Regions from separate parts of the Paraburkholderia largidicola genome, predicted to be linked through region 3. Evidence: predicted binding sites of a transcription regulator. Region 3 holds the regulator's gene; each other region holds the start of a gene.
What was found. The regulator LexA, encoded in region 3, represses DNA repair genes until DNA is damaged. The targets are predictions, from matches to a motif close to ACTGTATNNNNATACAGT.
Positions count from the first base shown of each region.

Region 1 (4,153 bases), 1.4 Mb from region 3:
TGCGTGTTGGGTTGCTTGCTCGCTCGAAGCGTTATCTTTGGCGTCTTGTCCGATGCTGCCGTGCGTGCCGTTGGTCGAAGCGTCTGCTGATCCATTGGGCGAACTCGCGGGCCCCTCGCTTCCCGGCCTGCCTTTATCCGTGTTCCACACGTCGCCTGCGAACGCCTGGATGGCGGCAGTGGGCAGAATTGCGCACAACTCGGTGAGATGCGTGCAGCCAGCCGTGCCGGCCAGCAAACGGGCAGCATCGCGACGGAAGTTATGGAAGAGATTGAGCCCGATGAGGGCACGATAGGCGGGATTGGAGGCTTCACACAGACCGGGATACGGAACCCAGTCGGACGACGCTTCAGCGTCGACGACATTGAGCTTGCGATCGATCGTGATGCGGAGCCAGAGTTCATGGATCGGCGAGCCGTTCGGCCGGACACCCGACGCAAGCGTCACGTCACGTGGCTTTTCGTCGGTGAGGCATGCCTCGATATCCCACAGGCCATCTTCACGCTCAAATGCCTCCGCTCGGATTGCGCGGCGATGGCGCAACTGTCGGGACACTGGTGGAGAAAGCGGCATGCGAGAACAAAGGCCGGATTGAAGAACCCCTGAATTTTAGCATACTGGGTATTTGAGACTGGCCGAAGCCCGCAGAGGCTTGACGGGGGCGGGTTTGAGCCGCCTTGGGGATGGCGTTTCGGCGAGGTGTTTCGTGCAGTGCGTCATTTCGGTATGCACTGCGTGCCGCATTATTCCGACGGCCAGTCTTCGTCGATTCCCTTCAGAATCTTCCCGATGATTCCCTGAGAAAAACCCCGCGTTGCAAGAAAGCGCGCCTGCTTGGCACGTTCGCCAGGCGTTTCAGGCAACGTGCCGAACTTCTTGCGCCAGACGGCCTGCGCCCGCGCCAGTTCGGTTTCGCGCAACTGCGCGCTGACTTCTTCGACCAGTTCCTGTCCGACCGAATGACGCTTGAGCTCATTGACGATGCGGCCCGCCCCCATGCGCGACGCGCGCCGGTTAAGCAGGCTTTCGGCGAAACGGGAATTCGACAACCAGCCTTCGCTTTCGAGCGAATCCAGCAATGCGTCGATTGATTCGCCCTCTTCCGCGTACGGCGAGAGTTTGCGCGACAACTCAGCGCGACTGTATTCGCGGCGCGAAAGATAGCCGAGCGCGCGGCCTTTGAGAGAGCGTGTTGGACGTTGTGAAGCGCGGCTCGCTGTATCAGCGGGTTTGCCTTCGCCTGGCTGGCGACGCGAGCGCGTATAGGTGACTTCCTCGGCGACTTCTTCGCTGCCGGCATTCGCATTCGGGCGGTCACGCGAAGCGGCACCCAGGCCGGCGGCACGATCATGCGCATCGAACGATTCGAATGGATCGAAGCTGTCGGATGACGAGTCGCTTGAAAACGATGCTGCGGTAGAAACAGACGAGCTTGAAGACACGCGTGACGACGATTCGAATGCATCGTCGTCACGCGGGCCGCCCGCGCTGCGTCCTGCGCCCGGAGTCGAGGAAGCGGAGCGGCCCTTGCGTATCACGCGACGATTACTCCTCTTCGCCTACTTCCTCGTCGGCACTGACGGCGGCGCCCGCCGGCATCGCATTCACGCCCAGCGACTCACGGATACGGTTTTCGATTTCGCGTGCAATGTCCGGATTCTCGCGCAGGAATTCACGCGCGTTGTCCTTGCCCTGACCAATGCGCTCGCCGCTGTAACTGTACCAGGCGCCCGCCTTGTCGACGATCTTTGCCTGCACGCCGAGATCGATGATTTCGCCCTGACGCGAGATACCTTCGCCGTAGAGAATGTCGAAGATCGCTTCGCGGAACGGCGGCGACACCTTGTTCTTCACGACCTTCACGCGGGTTTCGTTGCCGATCACTTCGTCGTTCTTCTTGATCGAGCCAATACGGCGAATGTCCAGACGCACCGATGCGTAGAACTTCAGCGCGTTACCACCCGTGGTGGTTTCCGGGTTGCCGAACATCACGCCGATCTTCATGCGGATCTGGTTGATGAAGATCACGAGGCAGTTCGTGCGCTTGATCGTGCCCGTCAGCTTGCGCAGCGCCTGCGACATCAGACGCGCCTGCAGACCCGGCAGCGAATCGCCCATTTCGCCTTCAATTTCGGCCTTCGGCACCAGCGCCGCCACCGAGTCGATCACGATCATGTCGATCGAACCCGAACGCACCAGCGCGTCCGCGATTTCGAGTGCCTGTTCGCCCGTGTCCGGCTGCGAGACCAGCAGGTCGCTGACGTTCACGCCGAGCTTTTGCGCGTACTGAATATCAAGCGCGTGTTCCGCGTCGATGAACGCCGCCGTGCCGCCGATCTTCTGCATTTCGGCGATGACCTGCAGCGTCAGCGTGGTTTTACCCGACGATTCCGGCCCGTAGATTTCCACCACACGGCCACGCGGCAGACCGCCAACGCCCAGCGCGATGTCGAGGCCCAGCGATCCCGTGGAGACCACCTGGATATCTTCGACTGCCTCACCCTGGCCGAGCCGCATGACCGACCCTTTGCCGAACTGCTTTTCGATCTGCGCAAGCGCGGCCGCGAGTGCCTTGCTTTTTTCCGCAGTCAGTCCAGCCGAGCCTTTCTTGCTTTCTTCCATGAATCGTCCTTTGCTATGATGAACGGCGTCTGAGGCAGGTGTGCAGGCCGTTGTGAACCCGGTTCGACCAACCAGCACGCTAAACGCAGACACTGTATAAAAAAACAGTAGTCTTGGCAAGCCCGATTCGCATGCGGACGTCCACATGTGCAATCGGACAACACCGACTACCGACAAAAATTTTTCGGAGACGCTGTGCGCCGGAGCGCCCCGGTGCCGGCCGGGCAGGGCGCATCATGCGAATTCTCATTGCCGAAGACGACAGCATACTCGCGGACGGTCTCGTCCGATCACTCCGCCAATCGGCATACGCCGTTGACCATGTGAAGACGGGAGCCGAAGCGGATACCGCGCTGTCGATGCAGACTTTCGACCTCGTCATCCTCGATCTGGGCCTGCCGAAAATGTCCGGCCTCGAAGTGCTGCGGCGTTTGCGCGCGCGCAATTCGAACGTACCCGTGCTGATCCTGACGGCAGCCGACAGCGTCGACGAGCGCGTAAAAGGCCTCGATCTGGGCGCCGACGATTACATGGCCAAGCCCTTCGCGCTGAACGAACTCGAAGCGCGCGTGCGTGCGCTCACGCGGCGCGGCGCGGGCGGCGGCCCGACCGTCGTCAGGCACGGCTCGCTGTCGTTCGATCAGGTCGGCCGGATTGCCTATGCCAATGAGCAGGTTATCGATCTGTCCGCGCGTGAGCTAGGATTGCTCGAAGTCCTGTTGCAGCGGATCGGGCGGCTGGTGTCGAAGGAACAGCTGGTCGATCACCTGTGCGAATGGGGCGAAGAGGTCAGCAACAACGCGATCGAGGTCTACGTGCACCGGCTGCGCAAGAAGATCGAACCGAGCGGCGTGCGCATCATCACTGTGCGCGGGCTGGGTTACTGTCTTGAGAAGGCCGCGCCGGCCGCGCAAACGGGAAGTCAGGCTGCGCCCCAGACGCCGGCGCAGCAGTCCGAGCCTTCTGACGCGCCCGCTGCCATGCCCGCAAGCCACTACTTCAAGTAAAGGCGTTCCATGTCCGTCCGCGCACCGCGCGCCACGGCGCACGCGGCGGATCTCGATGAAGTCCGCGACGCGCGCTACGCGAATCCTTTCGCGCCGCCCGATGAAACCGAGGCGGCTGCCGAGGCGCGTCCGCGTTCGCTGTTCGGCGAGATCCTGGACTGGATGCTCGCGCCGTTGCTGCTGCTATGGCCGATGAGCCTGGCCGTCACATATCTGGTCGCGAAGTCGATTGCGAACGGGCCGTTCGATCGCGCGCTCGAAACCGACGCCTATGTGCTCGCGCGGCAGATTCATCCCGTCAACGGCATCGCCGAGCTGACGCTGCCCGATTCGACGCGTGACTTTCTCCGCGCCGACAATATAGATAGCGTGTTCTATCAGGTGCTCGGCACGCGCGGCGAGCTGGTGGCAGGCGACCGCGACATGCCGCTGCCGCGCGAGGAAGACCGGCCGCAGCCGGGCATCGTCGAGTTTCGCGACGACATGGTGCGCGGCAACGACATCCGCGTCGCCTACACGACCGT
Region 1 is NZ_AP023174.1:541,177-545,329, reverse strand. It holds gene PPGU16_RS02395 (DUF2889 domain-containing protein) at 1-573, opposite strand, end outside; gene recX (recombination regulator RecX) at 744-1,538, opposite strand; gene recA (recombinase RecA) at 1,546-2,622, opposite strand; gene PPGU16_RS02380 (response regulator transcription factor) at 2,859-3,629, shown strand; gene PPGU16_RS02375 (sensor histidine kinase) at 3,639-4,153, shown strand, end outside.
Region 1: the regulator LexA is predicted to act here: its motif matches at 2,714-2,731, upstream of recA (recombinase RecA).

Region 2 (4,153 bases), 1.0 Mb from region 3:
ATAACTCGCGCTTTCGCTCCAAGACCCTTACCGCCGCGCTCGCTTTCTTCTTCGGCACACTCGGCGCACACCGCTTCTATCTGTACGGTTTGCGCGACGTGTGGGGCTGGGCGCACCTCGTTGGAACGATCATCGGGATTCCTGGCTTCATGCTGCTAGCCGCGACCGAGCGCGCCGCGATCATGGGCTGGATTCTCGCGTTCCCCGGCGCCGTGTCGATGCTGGCCGCCTTTCTCGCGGCGATCGTCTACGGTCTGCGCCCAGATGAGAAATGGGACGCCCAGTTCAACGCGCACACCGGCCAGCAGAGCCGTTCCGGCTGGACCGTCATCTTCGTCGTGATCTTTTCGCTGCTGATCGGCGCATTCCTACTGATGACGGGACTCGCGCTATCGTTCCAGACCTACTTCGAATCTCAAGTCGAGGCCGCAAAAGCGATCTCGCAATAAGGTCGCGCTCAGAAAAGACTCAATTGAGGCGTGTCGGGTGCGGCCGGTTTAACCGGCTTGGGCAACTCGACCCGCTTGAAATGCGACATATCGAGAATGCCGTGATTGCGCGCATTGAGACCAAGCCGCCGCACCGCGTTCGCAAAGCGCTGCTTGAGCAGATCGGCCCATAGCCCTTCGCCTTTCATGCGCGTCGAAAACGACGCGTCGTAGTCCTTGCCGCCCCGCATATCGCGCACGCGGTTCATCACGCGCTCGGCGCGGTCGGGGAAATGCGCTTCCAGCCAACCCTTGAAGAGCGGCGCCACTTCCCACGGAAGACGCAACACGATATAGCTCGCGCTCGTCGCGCCCGCTTCCGCGCAGGCCTCGAGTACGCGCTCCATGTCCTGATCCGTGACGAACGGGATAACAGGCGCAATGCTCACGCCCACCGGTATGCCTGCGTCGGTCAACGTCCGGATCGTCCTGAGGCGCCGCGCGGGCGTGGCGGCGCGCGGCTCCAGCGTGCGGGCGATGTCGGCGTCGAGTGTCGTAATGGTGATGGCAGCCATCATCAGCCCTTTCTCGGCCATCGGCGCAAGCAGATCGATATCGCGCTCGATCAGGGAGTTCTTGGTGATCGCGGCGAACGCCTGGTTGTGCTCGCTCATGACCTGGATGACGCGTCGCGTCAGCTGGAGGTCCCGCTCGACGGGTTGCCATGCGTCCGTATTCACGCCCAGCGCGATGGGTTCCGGCACGTACGATTTCTTCGCCATTTCGCGCACGAGCAGTTCCGGCGCATTGACCTTGGCGTAGATCCGGCTTTCGAAGTCGAGCCCCGGCGACAGGCCGAGATAGCTGTGCGTAGGCCGCGCGAAGCAATAGATACAGCCATGCTCGCAGCCGCGATAAGGATTCAGCGACACGCTGAACGGAATATCCGGCGACTGGTTATGCGTGAGGATGCTTTTCGCGCGTTCTTCGAATATCTGCGTGCGCAACGCGGGACGCCCGCTTTCCTCTTCCGACGGCGCGATCCAGCCATCGTCGACGGCCTCGCGCTGATCGACTTCGTAGCGGCCCTGCAGATTCGTGACCGCGCCCCGCCCCTTGCGCGGAGCGGGCGGCGCGATTGGAAATTCGGGAATGTCTCGGTCGTAGTCTGTCACGGCACACGTCGAAGCAACGCTGAATACTGTACAAATATACAGTGTTTACCGCGTTTGTCGAGCGTGACTTTCGGGGCCGGGTCAACCGCCAGGGAGCCCCGCCGTAAGCGTCATTCGCCTACGGCAATGTTCAGCGTTTCCTTGATTTCCTCCATCACGACATAGCTCTTCGACTGCACCGCGCCCGGCAGTTGCAGCAGGATGTCGCCAAGCAGCTTCCGGTAGTCCGCCATTTCGCCGATGCGCGCCTTGATCAGATAGTCGAAGTCGCCCGACACCAGATGGCATTCGAGCACCTCGGGAATCTTCTGCACTTCTCGCCGGAACTGGTCGAACATGTTGCCGCTCTTGTGATCGAGCGTGATCTCGACGAACACCAGCAGCGCCGCGCCAAGCTCCGCCGGATTCACGCGTGCGTGATAGCCCGTAATGACGCCGTCGCGCTCCATGCGCTTGACGCGCTCGATACACGGCGTCACCGAAAGACCCACCTGCTCGGCCAGTTCCTTCATCGCGATCCGGCCGTCCTGCTGGAGGATTCTCAGGATCTTGTGATCGAGTTTGTCGAGCGCTCGAATCGGCTGACGCTGTGTACGCATGGTTTTTACTGAAAATCTGAAAAATACAATAACAAAACCTACCACGACGCAAATAGTATAGCGGTTAACACTAGGCATTCGGCATATCACCTCGTCAATCGAACAAAAGCACGAAGAAACGAGGTTTTCCATCACGCCGCGGCCTTCCGACCTTTATGGAGCAGCTATGCGAGTCGTCGTTCTGGGCAGTGGCGTCGTTGGGGTAACGACCGCCTATTATCTTGCGCGCGCCGGTCATGAAGTCACCGTGATCGATCGCGAAGCAGGTCCTGCGCTCGAAACGAGCTTTGCCAACGCCGGCCAGATTTCACCGGGCTATGCCGCGCCGTGGGCGGCGCCGGGCGTGCCGCTGAAGGCCGTCAAATGGATGTTCCAGAAGCATGCGCCGCTCGCCATCCGGCTCGACGGCACGCAATTCCAGTTGCAATGGATGTGGCAGATGCTGCAGAACTGCACGTCCGCGCGCTACGCCGTCAACAAGGGCCGCATGGTGCGTCTCGCCGAATACAGCCGTGATTGCCTCCAGGCATTGCGCGCCGAGACGGGCATCCAGTACGAAGGCCGCACGGGCGGCACGCTGCAGCTGTTCCGCACGCAACAGCAACTCGATGGCGCAGCGAAGGACATCGCCGTGCTCGAAGACGCGAACGTGCCGTACGAACTGCTGATGCCGAACGACCTCGCGCGTGCCGAACCCGCGCTCGCCGCGACGTCGCACAAGCTGACGGGCGGTCTGCGCCTGCCGGGCGACGAAACAGGCGATTGCCAGCTGTTCACGACGCGCCTCGCCGCGCTCGCCGGGCAACTGGGCGTCAAGTTCCGCTACAACACCCCGATCGACGCGCTCGCGATGGAAGGCGATCGCATCGCTGGCGTGAAGTGCGGCAGCGAGATGGTGCGCGCGGAAAGCTTCGTCGTCGCGCTGGGCTCGTATTCGACGAAGTTCCTGTCGGACATCGTCAAGATTCCGGTGTATCCGCTCAAGGGCTACTCGATCACGGCGCCGATCGTCGATGCCGGGTCGGCGCCCGTATCGACGGTGCTCGACGAGACGTACAAGATCGCGATCACGCGTTTCGACGACCGGATTCGCGTCGGCGGGATGGCGGAGATCGTGGGCTTCGACAAGAAGCTGAAGCAGGCGCGCCGCGAGACGCTCGAGATGTGTGTCAACGATCTGTTCCCGGGCGGCGGCGATACGTCGAAAGCGACGTTCTGGACGGGCCTGCGTCCGATGACGCCGGACGGCACGCCGATCGTCGGCCGCACACCCGTGCCGAACCTGTTCCTGAACACGGGACACGGCACGCTCGGCTGGACGATGTCGTGCGGCTCGGGCCAGCTGCTCGCCGATCTGATCTCGGGCAAGCGTCCGGCGATCCAGTCGGGCGATCTGTCGGTGCATCGCTATCTCGGCGAGACGACGGGGCAGACTCGTCCGGCTTACGCCTGATTCGGTTCCACCTGATGCAACAACGGCGCCTTCGCGGCGCCGTTGTTTTTTCTGCCTTCGACGTCGTCAGAACTGATCTTCCGACAATGCGAGCACGCCCTCGCCGCCCTTCGCGCTGGTAATCGACGCTTCCAGCGCCACCGCCTGCGGCAGCAGATGTTCCGCGAAGAACTGCGCGGTCGCGATTTTCGCGCCGTAGAACGACGGGTCCTGCGCGTGTTTCTGTTGCGCCGCCAGCATCGCGCGCGCCATCTGCCAGCCGCCCAGCACGATGCCCGCGAGCTTCAGATACGACACGCTGCCGGCGAATACCGCGTTCGGATCGCTCTTCGTATTCGCGACGACGAACGCGACGGTCGACTGCAACGCATCATGTCCAAGTGACAGATGTTTTTGCATTGACTGGAACGCTGCGCCCTTGTGCTGTTTCAGTGCTTCGACTGTCTGCGCGATCTGGGCAAGCAGGGCTTTTGCCACTGCGCCGCCGTCACGCACCGT
Region 2 is NZ_AP023174.1:951,390-955,542, reverse strand. It holds gene PPGU16_RS04265 (NINE protein) at 1-449, shown strand, start outside; gene PPGU16_RS04260 (PA0069 family radical SAM protein) at 458-1,603, opposite strand; gene PPGU16_RS04255 (Lrp/AsnC ligand binding domain-containing protein) at 1,714-2,202, opposite strand; gene PPGU16_RS04250 (D-amino acid dehydrogenase) at 2,369-3,655, shown strand; gene PPGU16_RS04245 (acyl-CoA dehydrogenase) at 3,722-4,153, opposite strand, start outside.
Region 2: the regulator LexA is predicted to act here: its motif matches at 1,629-1,646, upstream of PPGU16_RS04260 (PA0069 family radical SAM protein).

Region 3 (4,153 bases):
AACACCGACGGAAACACGACGCGCCGGAACGTCAGCCAGCGCGACGCGCCCAGGCACGCGGCCGCCTCTTCCTGCTCGCGCTCGAACTCCTCGAGCACGGGCTGCACGGTCCGCACGACGAATGGCAGGCCGATGAAGGTCAGCGCGACCAGCACGCCCGCCGGCGTGAACGCGATCTTGATGCCGAGCGGTTCGAGAAACTGGCCGACCCAGCCATTGCCCGAATAGATCGCCGCGAGCGAGATGCCCGCCACCGATGTAGGCAGCGCGAACGGCAGATCGACGACGGCATCGACGATGCGCTTGAACGGAAACTCGTAGCGCACCAACACCCACGCGACGAGAAAGCCGAACACCGCGTTGATCAGCGCGCCGCCGAGCGCCGAGAAGAACGTCAGCCGGTACGACGCGAGCACGCGCGGCGACGTGACGGCGCGCACGAACTGGCTCCAGTCGAGCGTAGCCGTCTTGAGAAAAGTGGCCGCGAGCGGAATCAGCACCACGAGGCTCAGATACGCCAGCGTGATGCCGAGTGTCAGGCCGAAGCCGGGTATCGCGCTCGGCTTGCGAAAGGTCAACGTCGTCATGCGAAAGCTCTTTCAGGTTTTATGCGTTGCAACGCGTGCCGTCGCACCATTGCCGAAAGCGCGCCCGAGGGCGCGCCTTTGTTCAAACATGGCCGCTGCGTGGTTTCACTGCGGCTGGTAGATCGAATCGAACACACCGCCATCGGCAAAGTGCGTCTTCTGCGCGTTCGTCCAGCCGCCGAACGAGTCGTCGACCGTGTACAGCTTCAACTTCGGAAACTTCTCGGTCAGCGTGGCCGGCACCTTGTTCGAACGCGGACGGTAGAAGTTCTTCGCGGCGATCTCCTGGCCTTCCTCGCTATAAAGGAAGTTCAGATATGCGTCGGCGAGCTTGCGCGAGCCGTGCTTGTCGACCACCTTGTCCACCACGGCGACGGGCGGCTCGGCCAGAATGCTCGCCGACGGCACCACGATCTCGAACTTGTCGGTGCCGAATTCCTTCACCGACAGGAACGCCTCGTTTTCCCATGCGATCAGCACATCGCCGATGCCACGCTGAACGAAGCTCGTCGTCGCGCCACGCGCGCCGGAGTCGAGCACGCCTGCGTTCTTATATAGCTTCGACACGAATTCCTTCGCCTTCTGGTCGTTGCCGCCCGGCAGATGCGCCGCGTACGCCCACGCCGCCAGATAGTTCCAGCGCGCGCCGCCCGAGGTCTTCGGGTTCGGCGTCACGATCGACACGCCCGGCTTCACCAGATCGTCCCAGTCCTTGATGTGCTTCGGGTTGCCCTTGCGCACGAGGAACACGATCGTCGACGTGTACGGCGACGCGTTGTCGGGCAGGCGCTTCTGCCAGTTCTTGTCGATCAGGCCCTTGTTGGCGAGTGCATCGATGTCGTAAGCGAGCGCAAGCGTCACGACGTCGGCCTGCAGGCCGTCGAGCACCGAACGCGCCTGCGCGCCCGAGCCGCCGTGCGACTGCTTGAAGGTGACCGACTCGCCCGTCTTCGCCTTCCATTCCTTGCCGAAGACCTGATTGACGTCCTGGTACAACTCGCGGGTCGGATCGTAAGAAACGTTGAGCAGCGTCGTATCCGCATGCGCCTGCGCGATCATCCCGACCGCCGACGCTGCGCCCAACGCGAGCGCCGCGACCAGTCGCTTCGCGCTGCTGCGCCTTGCCTTCTGTGCTCCTGCCAACCCCGTGATCCGAATGCCCATCGACCTTCTCCGTCTTGTTGGTGTGACTGCCTGTTTTCCGCTGATTGCCGCGTTTCGCTGCTGCGCAAGCGGCAAGCGCCTCTGCCGCTGCGCGGGCGTTGCTGCTGCATCAATGGAGGCCAGTCTATCCGGGCGGCTTCATCATTAAAAATAATGTTTCTTCATTTTTTAATACGCAATAGTGGTAAAGGAATGGTTTGCGTCCGTGCACGCGTTCTTTAGGCCGTTACAGCGTCGGCTTTCGACGTTCACACGACACCCGGCGCGACGAACTTAAAGTAAAGCTTGAAATGCGCCGAATACTGTATAAAAATACAGTCACCTGTCTATCCATACAGTGGCGCCATGACCAAACTCACCGCACGTCAGCAGCAGGTTTTCGAACTGATCCGCCGCGCCATCGAGCGCACGGGCTTCCCGCCCACGCGGGCCGAGATTGCCGCCGAGCTCGGTTTCAGCTCCGCCAATTCGGCGGAAGAACACCTGAGGGCGCTGGCGCGCAAAGGCGTGATCGAGCTGGCGGCGGGCGCGTCGCGCGGCATCCGTCTGCTTGCGGGCCAGGACGATTCCCCGCACCAGTTCACGCTGCCGCACGCGAGCATCATGCAGTTGTCACTGCCGCTCGTAGGTCGCGTGGCAGCCGGTAGCCCGATCCTCGCGCAAGAACATATCTCGCAGACATACACGTGCGACCCGTCGCTGTTCTCGAGCAAGCCCGACTACCTGTTGAAGGTGCGCGGCCTGTCGATGCGCGACGCGGGCATCTTCGACGGCGATCTGCTGGCCGTACAGAAGAAGAGCGAAGCGAAAGATGGCCAGATCATCATCGCGCGTCTGGGTGACGACGTGACTGTGAAGCGCCTGAAGCGCCGGCCCAACGGTATCGAGCTGATCGCCGAGAACCCCGATTACGAAAACATTTTTGTTCAGGCCGGCAGCGCGGAGTTCGCGCTGGAAGGCATCGCGGTCGGGCTGATCCGGCCGACTGAATTCTAATTAGCTGAACACTGTCTGGAGAGACTCATGGAACGCCTTGCCCGCTTGCTGCCCTTTCGCCAGTTCGGTCGTCTGCGCCATCTGCGCGAGCTTGTCCCTTGTGGTTCGCTGACGGCGCTTGCGTCGAACGTCGCGGGCCGCACGGCATCGCTGTTCGATGAAGAACCCCAGGCGCTGCCATCCGCGCAGCCGGCGTTTGCGCGCGTGTCGCTGAACTCGGGCCTCAATGCGGAACCGGCGCGGCGCGCACCCGTGCGGGTCTATCACGGGTCGTCGCGGCTCATCATGGTCGGCACGGTGGACGCCGTCTGCAATATGATCGATCGCGCGATTGCCGAGCAAGGCGATCAGCTGGCCCAACAGGCGGCGTGAGCGCGCCGCATGCGCTTGATATCGACGTCCGGAAACGCTTGCTTGCAAACTCGTGGGATCGTTTCAGTGCCGATCGGGTCCACACCTGATCGACATTGAAAACGGAGCGTTCTGCACAATGGCAGGTCTGGTAAAGATGAAAGGCCGGGTGGGTCGGCCACTTCTGATCGCGTTGATCGTGATCGTCGTCGTGGCTGCACTGGGTTATGCGTACGCATCGCCGTATATCGCACTTGACCGGCTCAAACGCGCCGCCGATTCCCGCGATGTCGACACGGTCAATGCGTACGTCGATTACCCGGCGCTGCGCGACAGCCTCAAGTTACAGGTCACGGGATTGCTGACGCGCCGGCTCGACGTGCAACACAACGGCAATCCGCTTGCCGCCATCGGCGCGATGATCGGTGTTGCATTGATAGGCCCGCTCGTCGATGCCTATGCGACGCCGGATGGTGTCGCCGCGTTGCTCAACGGCATTCCACCACGCGGCGAACCGGGCGAGCGCCCGCCTCCGCCGCCCGCTGCGCCAGCAGACAATCCGGCGCCCAATTCGCCACAAACGCCTGCGCCTGCGCCTGCGTCGAGCCAGGCTAACGCCAACGGCAACACGCCGCCTCAACCGCCGCAAACCACGGCGGGCTACCGCGGTGTCAATGAATTCGTCGTGACTTATCAGCACGGCGTCGGCGACACGCGCTATGCAGCGATCTTCCTTCGCCAGGGACTCTTTACCTGGAAGCTGTCAGCCGTGGATTTGAACGGCTGACGCTTCTTCACGCCACGTGCGCCGACGGCGGCTGCGTCACGCAGCCGCCTGTTCCTCTTCAGCCGCCGACGAGCACGCAACCAGAATGCTGCACGAGACGCGGTCAAGCAGCGGCGTATTGCCCGCGCCCATCCACCAGCGCGACAGCCCCGTGCGGCAGCGATGCCCGACCACCACGAGATCGGCGTGCAATTCATTCGCAAGCGAGGCAATTTCGTCGATGGGATGCCCGAACGCGAAATGCCCCGTCGCCTTCACGCCACGTTCC
Region 3 is NZ_AP023174.1:1,964,283-1,968,435, forward strand. It holds gene cysT (sulfate ABC transporter permease subunit CysT) at 1-587, opposite strand, end outside; gene PPGU16_RS08740 (sulfate ABC transporter substrate-binding protein) at 693-1,751, opposite strand; gene lexA (transcriptional repressor LexA) at 2,097-2,747, shown strand; gene PPGU16_RS08750 (hypothetical protein) at 2,775-3,119, shown strand; gene PPGU16_RS08755 (DUF2939 domain-containing protein) at 3,238-3,885, shown strand; gene PPGU16_RS08760 (universal stress protein) at 3,922-4,153, opposite strand, start outside.